DNA from 4 places in the Pseudoalteromonas sp. SG43-5 genome. Region 2 is predicted to be linked to each of the others. Evidence: predicted binding sites of a transcription regulator. Region 2 holds the regulator's gene; each other region holds the start of a gene.
What was found. The regulator LexA, encoded in region 2, represses DNA repair genes until DNA is damaged. The targets are predictions, from matches to a motif close to TACTGTATNNNNATACAGTA.
Positions count from the first base shown of each region.

Region 1 (4,229 bases), on a different contig from region 2:
TCGCCCTCTTCTAAATTAGTAAGTAGAGCAGCTAAATCGCCTGCTTTTTCAAGTACAGGGCCTGATGTTGTTTTAATACTTACGTGTAATTCATTGGCTACAATATTTGCAAGCGTGGTTTTACCAAGCCCAGGTGGGCCAAATATTAATAAATGATCAAGCGCTTCACCACGGGTTCGGGCAGCTTCAATAAAAATTTCCATTTGCTGCTTAACATGAGGCTGGCCTCTGTAGTCGGCTAAAAGTTTTGGTCTTATTGCACGATCTATAGAGTCTTCATTTGTTTTTTCAGTCGCATCAATTAAGCGATCCGCTTCAATCATGGGTTACTCACAACATAGATTTTAAAGATTCTCTAATAAGAACCTCAGTAGACATATCGGGTTTACTTATCGATTTTACTGCTTTTTGAGCTTGTGGCAATTTATAACCTAATGCAAGCAGTGCCGATACGGCATCATCCGCTGCATTATTAGCAATTGTCGCATCGCTCATTGGCTCTATTACTGCGCTGTCGCTAAATGGCGTAAATAAATCATTACCCCAATCTTTTAGCCTGTCTTTCATTTCGAGTACTAAACGCTCGGCTGTTTTTTTACCTACACCGGGTAATTTAACAAGCGATGTTGAGTCTTCGTTATTTACACAACTTACAAATTGTTTTGCCGACATGCCCGATAAAATAGCTAAGCCAAGTTTTGGCCCTACGCCATTTGCTTTTAATAGCTCTCTAAACAAAGCACGTTCAACTTTATTATTAAAACCAAATAATAGTTGAGCATCTTCACGCACTACAAAGTGAGTGTAAACAATCGCATTTTCACCAATTTTTGGTAAATCGTAAAAACAGGTCATTGGCATTTGTACTTCGTAACCTACACCACTTACTTCGAGTAATATTTCTGGTGGCTGTTTTTCGACTAAAATACCATTTAAGCGGCCTATCATAATTATTTCCTTAAACGTCCTCTAACGGTTTTGCTTGCGCTGCCCGCTAGTTTAATTAAATTTTGTTCTGAGTGAGCGTGGCAAATCGCAATAGCGAGTGCATCAGCTGCATCGGCTTGTGGCGTACCAGGTAGTTTTAAAATATTTTTTACCATGTGTTGCACTTGAGTTTTATCAGCGCCACCGTTACCTACTACTGCTTGCTTAATTTGCCTAGCTGAATATTCAAATACGGGCAAGTCGGCCATTGCAGCACCTACAATAGCAGCGCCTCTAGCTTGGCCAAGTTTTAAAGCTGAATCGGGGTTGTGAGCCATAAATACTTTTTCAATGGCAAAGGTTTCTGGCGAAAACTGCTCAATAAGCTGTGTAATGCCTTGGTAGATCATTTTAAGCCTAACCGGAAAAGGATGATCGGCTAACTTAATACAGCCACTGCCTAAGTATGTAAATTTAGAACCTTGATGGGCAACAACACCATATCCGGTCAAACGTGAACCAGGATCGATCCCTAAAATGATGGCCAAACAGCGCTCCATTGTTATTATTTTTAAATTAAGCTAATAATGCCAGAGCACTGTATAAATTACCAGTACAAAGAAAAACAAAAATGCCCACGTACTAGGTGGGCATTTACAGAGCATGTTAGTTTAAGCTTACCCTAGGGCACGCACTAATCCTTGGGTATTTTGTTTAAGTGTTCGGGCAATCATTAAATAACCTAAACCTGCCACAAATACGCCGCCAGCTACCGGACCTATAATCCATATATGTGGGTGTAACTTACCTGCTAAATCAAACATTTGTTGCTGCACAATCAAAAGCGCTATATCACTAAAAAATGCAGCCACTAAACCAGCTAAACCGCCTAGTAATAAAAACTCATACAGGGTCGCGTTTTTAATTAATCGGCTTTTAGCCCCAAGCGTTCGCAGTATTACAATTTCTTGCATACGCTCACCTAAACTAGCTTGCACTTGCGATATAAGTACAAGCGCGCCACACAGCACTACAATTGCAAGTACAAAGCCAATGGCGAGCGATACTTGCGAAATAGTAGTTTGTATTTGCTTAACAAAGTTATCAATATCAATAGCTGTAATAGTAGGGTAAGTACGTAATAACTGGCTAAAATCACGCTTTTGGTCTGGGTTTATACGTACCGACGAAATATACGTTGCGGGAAAATCTGCAAGTACATCTGGGCTTAAAATAATAAAAAAGTTAGGTTTAAGCGTGGCCCAATTAACTTTGCGCACACTGGTGATTTTAGCATCGAACGACTGCGAACCAATTAAAAATGTTAGCGTATCGCCTATCTCAACATCTAAACGCTCAAGCATCGACTCCTCTACTGAAGCCTCAGCCATCGCATTTTCACCAAACCACGTGCCTTGTGTTACTTCATTTTGGTCAGGCACATCTTTAAGCCATGTAAGGTTTAGCTCACGACCAATACCTGCACGTGCTTCTTCGTCTTTTTTCTCGTTGTCTTGCAGCGATACAGAACGTGCTACCAGCTCGCCGTTTACCGCATTTACGCGCCCACGAATAGTGGGATAAAACTCTGATACCTGAATATCTTTTTGAGCTAAATATTCATTAATTGGCTCAAGCTCATTTTGCGTAATATTAACCAAAAACGCATTAGGCGCGTCGTTTGGAAGCTGCGACTGCCAATCAGATATCATGTCGTTTTTAAGTACCACTAAAAACAGCAGTAATTTAATTGCTAACGAAAAACTAATTAACTGTACCGCGTTCACATTGGCACGCTTTTGGATAGATGCAATTGCAAGCGACCAACTATTACCTGGCTTTAATCCTAGCTTTCGACCACCACCAAATATTAATTTAGATACTAAAAACAGCACACCAATTAGCGCAAGTGTTGATATAAACAAAATAAGCGTTATTTTTATGTTGTTACTAAATAACCACATTAATAAAAACACAGTTAGCGCACTCATACCTAAATGCACACGACTTACAGCCAACTTGTCACCTAAGTTACGGCGCAGTACTCTAAGCGGTGGAATATCAAATAAATCAAATAACGGTTTAATAGAAAACATAACGGCACAAATTACGCCAGTGCTTATAGCTACCAGCCAAGGTTTAAAGCCACCTAAAGGCAGCTCTGTGCCCATACTTTTTGATAAGTAACTTGTTGCTATTTCTTGCAAGCCATAACCAATTAACAGCCCAATACTTACCGCCATTGCACATACAAGCAATAAATGGAGCATGTATATTTTGCGGATCATTGAACGGCTACCGCCTAGCGTTTTCATCATCGCTACTGGGTCGTATTGGCGTTCACAATAACGTTTTGCTGAAACAGCTATAGCCACTGCGGCTAAAATAATGCCCAGTAAACCAGCAAGTAATAAAAAGCTCTCAGCGCGGTTTAAGCTGTTTGAAATGGGTGATTGGCGGTCTTTAACGCCATACCATTGTTGGTTTTCTTTCATTTGTGGTTTAAGCCACTCGTAAAAGCTATTTATGTCGGCCTCACTACCTGCATAAAGTTGGCGGTAATAAACTCGACTACCCGGCTGCACAACTTCAGTTTTTGCAACATCGTCAATATTAATAAGCACACGACGGCTACTTGAAAATACATTAAATGGCGCGTCTGGCTCTTCTACAATAACTTTTGAAACATTAAATAATGCCGCGCCAAGCTCTACTTGCGCGCCTATATCAATATTTAAACTGTAAAATACCGACTCACTTAGCCACACATTACCCGGCGTTGGCCCGCTATTAGCAACTTTAGTTTCACCGGTTAGGGTATCTTTAACTTTTAACTGCCCTTTTAGCGGGTACGCATTAGATGCCGCTTTTACTGAGCTAAACTGCATTTCATCATCGGCAAACAACATAGTGTCGAAATACACCATTTGCGCCGTTTTTAAATTTTGGCTCTGTGCTTGAGTAATAAAAGCGGTGTCCAGAACATGGTCGCTTGCAAGTACACGGTCTGCTGCAATAAAAGCACTGCTTTTTTGCGCAATACTTTGCCCTATTCGCTCAGTAACCATCGACAGTGTAAGCACGGTTAAAACAGCAAGGGCGATAGCTGCGCTTATAACCGTGAGCTCACCACGGCGAAATTCTCGCGAAAATAACTTAAGCGCTAACTTAACCCACATTAGCAACGTCCTCTACTTGGCTTTTTACCAGTAAACCCGCTTCTATTTGAATAATGTGCTCACATTTTTGTGCAAGCCCTTCATCGTGAGTTACCAAAATAAGCGTAGTACCGTGCTGAGTAT
Region 1 covers NZ_JACJFA010000004.1:34,244-38,472, reverse strand. Annotated here, with positions in the region: gene ruvB (Holliday junction branch migration DNA helicase RuvB) at 1-323, opposite strand, end outside; gene ruvA (Holliday junction branch migration protein RuvA) at 331-948, opposite strand; gene ruvC (crossover junction endodeoxyribonuclease RuvC) at 951-1,475, opposite strand; gene H5161_RS05665 (ABC transporter permease) at 1,605-4,106, opposite strand; gene H5161_RS05660 (ABC transporter ATP-binding protein) at 4,096-4,229, opposite strand, start outside.
Region 1: ruvC (crossover junction endodeoxyribonuclease RuvC) is a predicted target of LexA. The motif match lies at 1,524-1,543, and genes of this name have one in related genera.

Region 2 (4,229 bases):
GCTCCAGTTATTCATTCTTGGCAATGCCATATCTGGCGCGCCAATCATGAGTGGTATCATCCAGTTAGCAAGGCCTGTAAAGGCCGGCATAACCGCACCAAACACCATAATTAAACCATGCACTGTGGTCATTTGATTAAAAAAGTGAGGGTCGACCAACTGTAAACCTGGTTGAAATAATTCAGCCCTGATCACCATGGCCATTGCGCCACCAATTAAGAACATGGTCAGCGAAAAAATTAAATATAAACTACCTATATCTTTATGATTAGTTGTGTAAAGCCAGCGTTTAAAACCTTTAGCTGGGTGATGAGCATGATGAGCTTCATTGGCGTTAGGTTGTTCTACTATGCTACTCATTAGTTCGCCTCCACTTTGGCATCAAGTGCTGTCTGTATTTGACTCGGTTGAATAACATCACCCGTATCATTACCCCACGCATTACGTTTATAAGTAATAACCGCAGCTAATTGCTTTATAGATAACTGCTTGGCAAAAGCTTGCATTGCCGTACCGGGTCGTCCATGGATAACTACATCAATGTGATCTTTTATATCGCCAAGCACTATCGGGCTGCCTTTAAGTGCAGGGAATACGCCCGGTAACCCCATGCCAGTAGGTTGATGACATGCAGCACAATTAGCCATATATACTTGTTCGCCTAAAGTCATTAATTCTTCTTTTGGGAGGGTTTTATCAAGTAATGCGGCATCTGCTAATGCTGCTTTTTGTTTAACCTGCTTTGCATCTGCAAGCCATGTTTTAAAATCAGCCTCAGATTTAGCGACCACCACAACGGGCATAAAGCCATGGTCTTTACCACACAACTCAGCACATTGTCCTCGGTAAGTACCTTCTTCGTTTATGTTCGTCCATGTTTCATTTATAAAGCCGGGGTTCGCATCTTTTTTAACTGCAAAATCAGGTACCCACCAAGAGTGAATAACATCATCAGAAGTCATTAAAAATCGTACTTTTTGATTTATTGGCAGTACAAGAGGCTTATCAACCTCAAGTAAGTAGTTAGGATTTTTATCTGCAAGATTCGCGATTTCATCTTGCGGGGTAGATAAAATAGAGTAGAACTCTACATCTTCACCCATATATTCATAATGCCATTTCCATTGCGAACCCGTAATTTTAATAGTGAGATCAGCTTTGCTGGCATCTTCCATTGCAATTAGGGTTTTAGTGGCTGGTACTGCCATAGCAATTAAAATAACAAACGGAATTGCAGTCCAAAGTATTTCTACTTTAGTGCTTTCGTGAAATTGGGCAGGTACAGCCCCTTTAGATTTACGGTGATGAATAAGTGCCCAAAACATAATTGCGAACACTATCACCCCAATCACACAACATATTATAAATATGGTCATGTGCAGCTGATATACATTATTGCTTATATCGGTTACGCCTTTGCGCATATTGTATTGGATGTTAGCCAAAACTGGGTGCGAAAAAACACATAATATAAGCCACAAGGTAGAGGTCAGTTTACCCATGTGACGGCTCCTTTGATGCTATTGCGAATGCAAAGCGAAGAGGCATACGGCTTAAACGCCAATTCGTTATTTTTATTTTTTTAGCCAATCTTATTTAATATTGATTGGTTTTGCTGCGCCAACAACGAGTTTGTGTATATTGTGTGTTCTCAAAACTAAAAAGCTGTGAGTTATTATTAGCTCAGCACATTAACAATTAGCTAAAAAACGAACAACAAGCAAGTTTTAGTATAAAAAACAATCAGGTGATATTGAATAATTAATAAAAAATCGGTAATCAACTGGGCAACAGGAAGTTCAAAATATGAGCAAAACAAAGGGGTTTAACGCATTCGGAGGGGGAAAATATAAGTGCAAAAAAGTTTACAGCTTAAATAGTCAGTGGGCTGTTTACGCCCTATTTTTTAGTACAAATTTTAAAACAAAAATGCGTACTAATTAGTACGCATTTATAAAACTGCTTGTTTAAAAGCTATTTTTAAAGTCACATCCAATCAGCGTTTCTTATAACGCCAACGGCTAAGCCTTCAATATTAAAAGACTCATTCTCAAGATCTACTTCAATAGAGTCAAAATCGTCGTTTTCAGCATGAAGTAATACTTTACGACCCGCTTTCTCAAGACGTTTTACAGTTACGTCTTCATCTAGGCGAGCAACAACAACTTGTCCATTTTCAGCAGTTTGAGTACGATGTACAGCAAGTAAATCACCATCCATAATACCAATATCTTTCATGCTCATACCGTTAACGCGTAGTAAAAAATCTGCAGCCGGTTTAAACATTAATGGATCGATTTTGCAGTGACTTTCAACGTGCTCTTGCGCCAAAATAGGTGAACCAGCAGCAACACGCCCTATAAGCGGTAAACCTAATTGTTCTGGCTCTTCTTCTTCAATTAATTGAATACCACGGCTTGCACCTGGTTTCATTTTAATTGCGCCTTTTTTAGCAAGTGCTTTTAAATGTTCTTCAGCAGCATTGGCACTTTTAAAACCTAATGTTTGCGCTATTTCAGCACGTGTAGGAGGCATACCAGTGTCTTTAATAAAAACTTTAATTAGTTCGAGTATTTGAGCTTGGCGGTTCGTTAATGGTCGCATACAACTGGTTTTCCATACAGTACATTTAACTGTGAGTATATACAGTTAAATAAAAATCGCAAATTTAAATTAAGCCTTAAAATAGCTAAAGTAATTTCACTTGTGTACATTTTAGGGATATAACTAAAGCTAAGTTTATAAATGATTAAAAATGCAAAGGAGACATTATGAGTATTTGGTACCAGCCCATCACCTTAGAGCTGTGCAAGCAGTTAGAACAAGGCATTAATGGCCAAGGAACATTAATGAAAACTATGGGGATAGAAGTCACAGAAATTGGCGATGATTATTTGGTTGCCACAATGCCGGCAATTCCTGAGCATCATAACCCAATGGGGATGGTACACGGCGGTGCTAACGTTGTACTTGCCGAAACAGTTGCCAGCTATGCCGCTAACTTTGTTGTCGATTTTACTAAATTTTACTGTGTAGGGCAGGAGATTAGCGCAAGTCATTTAAAAGCATCTCGCAACGGCACTTTAACAGCCACGGCTAGAGCATTTCATATAGGTAAACGTAGTTCAGTATGGGAAATAAAAATTACAAATAGCCGCAATGAGCTGTGCTGCGTATCAAAAATGACCGCAGCAGTCGTAGAGCGAAGATAGTTACTTTTCGATTGGGTAAATGGTAATTTCCATACCCGCACCAATCGCAGATATACGCAATAATGTATCTGCATCTAAGGCTTGATTAAAGCACTTAGGAGAAGTCCCTGATTCAAAACCAATATCAAACGTTCTACGTGAACAGCTTAACCATTGCTTTAGCGCGTTACGCGAACACGATTCAATAAGCTCACATATATGGTTTATGGCTTTATCAGGTGTGCTCACCTCACCTGTAGCTTCAATACGCGCTAGTTGACGGTATTCGTCTTTGTCATAATGTAAAATCGTCGCGACTTTTTTCAAGTCCGCCACTAGCAAACTAATATCTTGCTTTGATTCAAGCTCAAGATCTACATTTAAAAATTGAATTTCCGACATCGTTTCGTATTTATCCTCTAATAATTTCATTGCAAACTTTAACGCAGTTTTACCGTTATACCAAATCAACTATGCCCTAATAACCACTTTATATGGATATTTCGCAGCTTTTAAGTATTTTTTAGCATTTAAAGCTAGCTGGATATCAAACATCCAGCTCAATTAAACAGATAAGTCATGTTAGGAATTTAAGTGTAATCTTTTTTATTTTTAAATGATTACAGTAAGCTATAGTTTAAACTGCGACAAAATGTCGCAGTAACTTATCCCATTAATGTAATAAACTAGCCTCTAAAAATAATAAGACTAAAACATGAATAAAAAAATATTTAAACATGCTCGCAAGTTACATAAATGGTTAGGATATTTATTAGCACTACAAATTTTAGCATGGTTACTAGGTGGTTTAATTATGAGTGCAATCCCTCTTGATAAAGTTCATGGGGAGCATCTTGCAACACGTACTCTTAATAACCCATTTACGCAGGCTGATTATGTTGCCTCCCTTGACGATATTGCCTCTCAGGTGGTTAATCCAACACAAATAATTTTTGAGAACTTCTTAACTACACCACTTATTACTGTCTTTAGTAATAACGAGCAGCAAAGCTTCAATGGAATAACAGGCCGACCATT
Region 2 covers NZ_JACJFA010000018.1:12,543-16,771, reverse strand. Annotated here, with positions in the region: gene ctaD (cytochrome c oxidase subunit I) at 1-360, opposite strand, end outside; gene coxB (cytochrome c oxidase subunit II) at 360-1,502, opposite strand; gene lexA (transcriptional repressor LexA) at 1,987-2,604, opposite strand; gene H5161_RS16135 (PaaI family thioesterase) at 2,772-3,212, shown strand; gene H5161_RS16130 (hypothetical protein) at 3,213-3,593, opposite strand; gene H5161_RS16125 (hypothetical protein) at 3,907-4,229, shown strand, end outside.

Region 3 (4,229 bases), on a different contig from region 2:
TCGTTATTAGAAAACTTTAACTCTAAAGACTCCACAGTAAACAGGCGACTTTTAGCAACAACATTGTTACTGAGGATTTGTGGTGGTGTTGGGTGCTTTTTCTGTGTCATTGGCGTTAATTTGCTATCATGGCAGTTAGTTCAATAATAAACCTTATAAGTTGAAATTCCTATGTTAAATTGGTCAAAAATCGATACCGTTTTGCTCGACATGGATGGAACATTACTCGATTTACATTACGACAGTCATTTTTGGCTTAACGTTATCCCTGCGCAACACGCATTAGCTAGAGGCATTAGCCTAGATGCAGCTAAAGCAGATATTTTAAAACGCTATCAAGCTGTGAGCGGTCAAATACAGTGGTATTGTTTAGATTATTGGGAGCAGCAATTAAACTTGCCTATAATGGAGCTTAAACGAGAGTCTCAGCATTTAATTAAAATGCGCGAAGATGTACCTCATTTTTTAACCGAGCTTAAAAAAGCAGGCAAAGAGTTAATTTTGCTTACCAACGCCCACCCTGAGAGTGTCATGCTGAAATTTGAGCATACAGCGATTGATAACTACCTAGATGGTGTAGTGTCTACTCATGAATATGGAGTAAGTAAAGAGCAGCAAAGTTTGTGGCACCAAGTACAAAAAGACTTAGGGTTTAATAAGCAGCGCACTTTGTTTGTAGATGACAGTGTGCCGGTATTAAATGCCGCACGAGAATACGGCATCGAGCACTTACTTGCAGTTGCTAACCCTGATAGCCAACAACCACATAACGAAATAGCCGATTACCTGAGTGTTACCGACTATCGTAAGATTATTTAACTCAGTTTACGTGGGCTAGATTTTTGGGTAACGCGCTTCAAGGCCTTGGTACACTAACTTTGCAAAATCTGCATGTTCTGTATCAAGGCTTTTAACTACTTCAACTAAATGCTCGTTATCTTCTTGCCCGTTCCACTCTTTAATGTAGCTACCGTCTTTGTAGCCATGATCTTGACGGAAAAAGTTTAACGTGTTTTTACCTACGTAGCCGCGATATAAATCATCAATATCCATACCCATTTGCGCCATACAGCCGGCAAAGGCAGCGGCATTAAACGTTTTATCTGCAACGGCGGAAGCCGCTAATATTTCTAGCGTTTGTTTAAAGTCATCCGCTTGTTGAGCATTACTAAGCTCAGCTTCAAGTTGCTTTGCTAAGTCTTCGTAGCTAGTTTTGCCGTCAATTCTAAGCGATAGACCAAAATGAAAAATATCAACCAACTCTAAAATAACTTGTTCAGTATCTGGTGTTTGTTTTTTCCACCATTTCCAACCATGATGATCCAGCATTTCAGCGCACTCAACCCAAATAGCGCGGTACCATTCGAATCCTTGAGTAAACCATTGCTCATGTACTTTAGTGTTCATGGCGTTTTGCATTTCTAGCATAACTACTAGCTTGTTTAAATTGGCAGACATATTCATTCCTGTCGTTTTTGATTAGTGTAATAGTACAGATAAAGGAAGCTTAACGCATCAGCACTATCTTAATATGTAGTTTACTTTGAGCCGCTAAATTCAGCCCATGAATCAATTAAATCAATGAAATCTTCAAAGCCACAACCACTACTTAAACCATTTTCTTCAAGCGCTAAATCGTCATCTTGATACGCTATTAGGTCTTCACTGTCTTGATGAAGCGCATGGGCTTCAAATAGTGCTTCGTCTTTGGTTAATATTAAATCTATTTCTTGGCCTTTTAGCGTTAGCGGCTCATAGCTTGAACTCACCGATGCAATAAGCGCTTGAACCATAGCTACTTTGTCTTTGCCTATTTCTTCGTTTAGCCAGCGACCAATAATAGCGTGTTCACTACTTATTTTAATACGTAGCCCACTAATAGGGTCGCGAATAAATTGATATTCCATAGGATTTGCCTGTAAATCTTTAATTGCGTAATTATATACGTAAACGCCCGCAAACCACAGGACATATAAAGTAAAATAGCGCCACAAGGGCGCTATTTTATTCAACTTTAAAGCAGTTAACTTCGCGATCTATAACGCGCTGCGTCAATAATCGACCATAAGTAAATAATAGGCACTAGTACAAAACCTACAAGCACATAAATTAGTGCGTAACTTATTATAATAGCGAGTGCAAAAAATATAGCCGCTAAAATACGCCCTTGCACTAACTGCCCTAAACCAGGAAAAAATATATTACATAATGCTGCGATTACGTTACCGCCAGAACCTTGATCTGCCATACTAACCTCTGTATTTGTTTGATTTTATAATTATTTACTTACACACTCTATGCCAATTTATTAAAGCTTACAAATCAAATAGTTAAATTAGTCTAGATTTAGAGAGTTAGTAAATTTTGCTAACTTTAGGTCAAATTAGCAATTTTTATTGTGCGTTTACGCTTTTTTGTTTGTTCAAAAAATTATCAAGTTACTCGTTTTTAAGGCTATTTTATAAATAGCTGTTTATAAAAACAGTATTTTATTTAGCCTAACAAAAACACCTGTTATACTGCCCACAATATTGATTAAAAAGGCGTAACGATGGACGTTTCACAATTACTCGATGGCTTAAATGACAAACAACGCGATGCCGTTGCAGCCCCACTACAAAACATGCTGGTATTAGCAGGTGCTGGGTCTGGTAAAACACGAGTGTTAGTTCATCGTATTGCGTGGCTTATGCAAGTTGAGCAAGCATCTGCTTACAGTATTTTTGCCGTAACCTTTACTAATAAAGCGGCTAAAGAAATGCGCAGCCGCGTTGAAGAAACACTAAAAGCCCCTGTAGGTGGTATGTGGATTGGTACGTTCCATGGTTTGTCGCATCGTATTTTACGTGCTCATCACCGTGAAGCTAACTTACCAGAAGCCTTTCAAATTTTAGACTCTGACGATCAACTTCGGATGATCAAGCGCTTATTAAAATCGATGAATATCGATGATAAAAAATGGCCCGCCAAACAATTTGGCTGGTACATCAGCGCTAAAAAAGATGAAGCACTTCGCCCTAAAGATATTCAAGCATACGATATTAACGAGCAAATGATGCTGCGTGTTTACGCCGCCTACCAAGAGGCCTGTGATAGAGCAGGCCTAGTAGATTTTGCCGAAATATTACTACGCAGCTACGAAGTGTTAAAAAATAACCCAACGTTACTGCGTCATTATCAGCAACGCTTTGCACATATGCTCGTAGACGAGTTCCAAGATACAAATACTATTCAATATGCTTGGTTAAAGTTACTTGCAGGCGATACACGCAGTATCATGATTGTAGGCGACGATGACCAAAGTATTTACGGTTGGCGCGGTGCTAAAATCGAAAATATTAAACGATTTTTAACTGACTTTAGCGCAGAAACCATTCGTCTTGAACAAAACTACCGTTCAACAGCAACTATTTTGAAAGCGTCTAATGCATTAATTCAAAATAACTCAGAGCGTATGGGTAAAAGCTTATGGACCGACGGTAACGATGGCGAGCCAATTTCTATTTATGCGGCATTTAATGAGTTAGACGAAGCACGCTTTGTAAGTAGCAAACTACGAAGCTGGTTAAATGCAGGTAATGCCCTACAAGATGCCGCAATTTTATACCGTAGTAACGCGCAATCTCGTGTACTCGAGGAGGCCATGCTGCAAGAAGGCTTAAAATACCGTATTTATGGGGGTATGCGATTCTTCGAACGACAAGAAATTAAAGATGCGTTGTCGTACTTACGCCTAGTAGGTAATCGTCAAGACGATGCCGCGTTTGAGCGTGTAATTAATACGCCAGCACGCGGTATTGGCGATAAAACATTGAGCCATATACGCGATTGTGCACGAGCAGAATCGTTACCGCTTTGGTATGCCGCAAAAGCAATTGTAGAACAACAGCATTTATCTGGTCGTGCTTCTGGTGCAGTAAGTAAGTTTGTAGAACTAGTAGAACAAATAGAAGATAAAATTAGCGATCTAACTTTGCATGAGCAAGCCAAGTACACAATTCAAACCTCAGGCTTAATGGCAATGTACCAAGCCGAAAAAGGTGAAAAAGGCCGTGCTCGCGTAGAAAACTTAGAAGAGCTAATTAGCGCTTGTGATCAGTATGAGCTGCCTGAAGACGAAGAGTACAGCTCACCTTTACAAGGCTTTTTAGCCCATACGTCACTTGAGTCAGGTGAAGGACAAGCAGAAGAACACGAAGACGCCGTACAAATGATGACGCTTCACTCAG
Region 3 covers NZ_JACJFA010000001.1:504,354-508,582, forward strand. Annotated here, with positions in the region: gene nudE (ADP compounds hydrolase NudE) at 1-110, opposite strand, end outside; gene yrfG (GMP/IMP nucleotidase) at 172-819, shown strand; gene H5161_RS02340 (dUTP diphosphatase) at 835-1,458, opposite strand; gene H5161_RS02345 (YacL family protein) at 1,539-1,907, opposite strand; gene H5161_RS02350 (hypothetical protein) at 2,024-2,248, opposite strand; gene uvrD (DNA helicase II) at 2,552-4,229, shown strand, end outside.
Region 3: uvrD (DNA helicase II) is a predicted target of LexA. The motif match lies at 2,468-2,487, and genes of this name have one in related genera.

Region 4 (4,229 bases), on a different contig from region 2:
CTGCTTTATATATTTGCTAATAATTGATTTAATGAAAAAAAAGCATCCAAAAATTAAATGCAATTGCTATAATGGCGTCAAATGGTATGACATGAAATGCCATTATCATTAAACCAAGGTAATTAGGAACGTAATGAAGAAAACATTCACGCTAAATCACGAGAAAATCAAATACCCTCGTATGGTTGATGCTGCAAAGCACGAAGTGAAAAAATATTTGAAAAGAGAGCGTAATAAAACGCTACCTGAAGATGCTGACTATTGGGCATTTGACTGTAAGTTTGGTAACACAGCTGAAGATGCGCAAGTTGTGCACGTTGCTGAATTAAGTAACCAAATTGGCGAAATTGAAAAGCAAGGTTTGACCTCTTTCTATGTAGAGATTTTAGCTCGACCTGCTCAACGTCAGCAATTAGATTTAGATGATGACGAATAATACTTAACTAAATTAAGTATTCAAAGTTATAAAATGAGCCCAAGTGGCTCATTTTTTGTTTTTATGCAATAAAGATTTACTAAAAAGCATTTTTATTAATAACCAATAAGTAGAATCCCTGTTAATTAACATTTGCATAACAAAATGTGATGCTATAGGCTGTTTTTAATTAAAAAAACAAAACATTTTTACTATGCCAATAAATTACTCTGACCATCAATTAAAACTAAGTTTAAAGAATTCTAAAGTACTTATAGTTGACGATCAGTTATTAAGCTTAATCGTATTAAAAAAAATATTATCTGAGCATTTTAATGTGACAACAGCTGGAAGTGGTGAAGAAGCAATTGAAATTTGTAATGTAAATGTACCCGATATAGTCCTACTCGATATTAGTATGGGTGGAATGAGTGGTATTGATACATGTTTAAAATTAAAAAATAATACTGAAACACAGGATATCCCAGTTATTTTTGTTACATCCTTTGAAAACGAAGAAGAAGAGTGTTGGGAAGCCGGAGCTGTTGATTTTATTAAAAAGCCGATTGTAAAAGAAACACTATTTAGAAGGGTTCGTGCCCATATAACGTTAAAATTACAACACGACTTACTCAATCAAAAAGTATTTTTAGATGATTTAACTAAAGTATTCAATCGCCGTTATTTTGATGCACATTTTTCTAAAATGGAACGAAGCGCCTTACGAGAAAAAGTTGACTATGCATTATTACTCATCGATATAGATTATTTTAAGCAATACAATGATATCTATGGTCATGTGCAGGGGGATACGGTGTTAAACCTAGTAGCACAAACTATTACTAATAGTTTGCAAAGGCCAACCGATTTTGTTGCGCGTTATGGCGGCGAAGAGTTTGTAGTTGTTCTACCGCATACAAGCACTGAAGGTGCAATTTGTGTTGCTGATAAAATTAAACAGAATGTGGCCGATTTAGGAATATTACACAAATATTCAGAATATGATTTTGTGACTATTAGTATTGGCGGTGCAACCCTACAACCATACGTAAATAACAAAAACACGTTGCAGATCGCAGATGAAAAAATGTATGAGTCTAAAATGCAAGGGCGTAACAAAGTGTGTTTTTAAGTTTAGTTAGCTAATAAATCACTCTGCCACTTAAAAACACCTTTTAGGTGATAAATATTAAATAAGATTATTTATTACATGCTATGACATTTTTTGTACTTTTTATTGCTACCGCATGGGCAGTTATCATTTCTGCCTACTTTAATATCTTCAACAGGATATATAGTGCCATCTAAATAACGCCATTGAGTGTTTTCTTTAATAAACTGCGATTTTTCATGAAGCTCACAAAATAAGTTTTGATAAAAATATTGGGCTTTAAATTCTACAGTTCCAGTATCGCCATCATGGCTTGAGTCAATTAAATCAAGATTTATAAATCGACAGCTGTTAGCAAAATCATTGATTTCTTTAACCGGATTCTCAGCTTGTTTTTCTTTTGCGTAGGTTTGATAAACATATTTTGCATTTTTAATAACATAAGCGCTGAATCGTGAGCGCATAAGTTGTTCAGGAGTGTCAGCTTGCTTTACAGATAAGTGAAGCGGCTCGCAGCAATCGGCATAATTGTGCCCACTGCTGCAAAAACATAATGTGGTATTGAGTGAAGTCATAATAATAATACAGAATCTAAAACATTAGTTTAACAAGCTTATTGAGCGAGTGGTATCTCTGTTGTTTGAGCGTTTTTAGTAAAACAGTATAGTTTTGTATTCGTTTTACTTAAATCGAACGATAGATTTGTAAGTAGTTGGTTATTAACTATATCGGTCCAGGTAATTACCGCTGCAAAGTTTCCATTATGTAACGCAGAATTTAATACATACTCTAAATTTACTAGGTGCTTCTGTCTAATAACAAGTAATTTGCTTGTATCAATAGAGCATGAGTCAAGTAAAGCTTTGCTAGGTACATGATCTGGCGCAATTAGTAACGTCCATGCATTAGAGCTATTGTATTGGTGTAATACTTTTAAAAGCTCAAAGGTCGCTGAAATTTCATCTTCAATTTGGATCAAATTTACGCAATCGCTTTGCTCGTCTTGTTGGTAACTTTTAACTGTTCTTACGGTAATAGGCTGTAACATAATTTTACTCACTGGGTTTTTATACAGTATTCATATACAGTAGTTTATACAGTGCTTTCGTGCAAGCATTTTATGCTATTTATTTGTACAGTTATTCAGCCTTTGATCATTGTTTTTTATTTTTAAATCTATAATTCTTTATTAATCAACTTGTTATAGGTTTGTTTTTGAGAGGGTATTTCAAAAATAAATTTTTGAGTAATGTTTTAATTTGTGGGTTTTATACTGAGTAGGAGTATCTTTGTAACTATATACAGTATTTTTCAACACTGTATACAGTACTTATAACTTAGTTGGTTTATGTGTCTTCACTCGTGCGAGGGATCATATGAGAAAACTGGAGTTGGTGAATTTGTTCGTACAAACTTGCTGCATAACATTGAGCATCTTTAAATCGCTTAGTTTCGATATGTTTGCGTATATCTGTAACCGCTGCAGTGGCAGGTGCGTATCCTTGGCTACTCGCTAAGCTCAACCAAGCTACAGCATGAAATACACTTTGTGGCACGCCTTCACCTTTTACAAAAAATAAACCTAAATAAAACTGTGCTCTATGGTTTCCTGCCATTGCAGCAAGGCGCATCCATTTTGCAGCCAATGGAGCTTGATTATTTTTTAAATAATATAGGGCTTTATTAATAGTACTTTGCTCATCTTTTTTATTATCAATGGGCGCGGGGCTGCTTTCTGGTTGAGTAACAAAACCTAAAATGTTGTCTAGCTGTTGCTCTAAGTCTTGCTCACAAGGTGTTGTTTTAAGCATATTGGTTCATTTATTATTTTAACTACTTTAACAGTTTAGTATATAGCAAGGTAAAATGTCCTGTAAAAGATAATTTTTATGTTAAAATCTCGTCACTTTTTACTATCACAAGTTTATTATGTTTGAAGCCTTATTTAAACTCAGCGAAAATAACTCAACAGTTAAACGCGAATGCGTTGCTGGCCTAACGACCTTTATCACTATGGTATACATTGTATTTGTAAACCCGGCTATGCTTGCTGAGGCAGGGATGGACCAAGGGGCTGCATTTGTAGCTACCTGTATAGCAGCTGCGATAGGCTGTTTTATAATGGGTTTGTGGGCTAATTATCCATTAGCATTAGCGCCTGGCATGGGACTAAATGCCTTTTTTACGTATGGCGTCGTATTAGGAATGGGTTATACCTGGCAAGCCGCATTAGGGGCTGTTTTTATGTCGGGTTGTATATTTTTATTTTTAAGCTTATTTAAAGTCAGAGAATGGATTATTAATGCCATACCTCTGGTGCTCAAGCGAGCTATCGCAACAGGTATAGGTGCTTTTTTAGCCTTAATTGCCCTTAAAAATGCAGGCATTATTGTCTCAAGCTCAGCAACATTAGTGCAATTGGGCGACATTACTTCCCCAGGCCCATTATTGGCTATATTAAGCTTTTTTGTAATTGCAGCGCTTTTATACCGCGATTTTAAAAGCGGTGTACTTATTAGTATTTTATTAGTGACTGGCATTGCACTAAGTTTAGGGCTAGTTGAATATCACGGTGTTATGGCTATGCCACCATCAATAATGCCTACTTTTATGCAACTAGATTTTGCCGCCGCTTTTGATATATCAATGATGAGTGTTATTTTTGCATTCTTGTTTGTCGATCTTTTTGATACTTCGGGTACA
Region 4 covers NZ_JACJFA010000033.1:16,244-20,472, reverse strand. Annotated here, with positions in the region: gene H5161_RS19375 (DUF6172 family protein) at 134-436, shown strand; gene H5161_RS19370 (diguanylate cyclase) at 630-1,547, shown strand; gene H5161_RS19365 (YchJ family protein) at 1,622-2,101, opposite strand; gene H5161_RS19360 (SulA-like leucine-rich domain-containing protein) at 2,140-2,574, opposite strand; gene H5161_RS19355 (tetratricopeptide repeat protein) at 2,873-3,337, opposite strand; gene H5161_RS19350 (NCS2 family permease) at 3,456-4,229, shown strand, end outside.
Region 4: H5161_RS19360 (SulA-like leucine-rich domain-containing protein) is a predicted target of LexA. The motif match lies at 2,597-2,616, and genes of this name have one in related genera.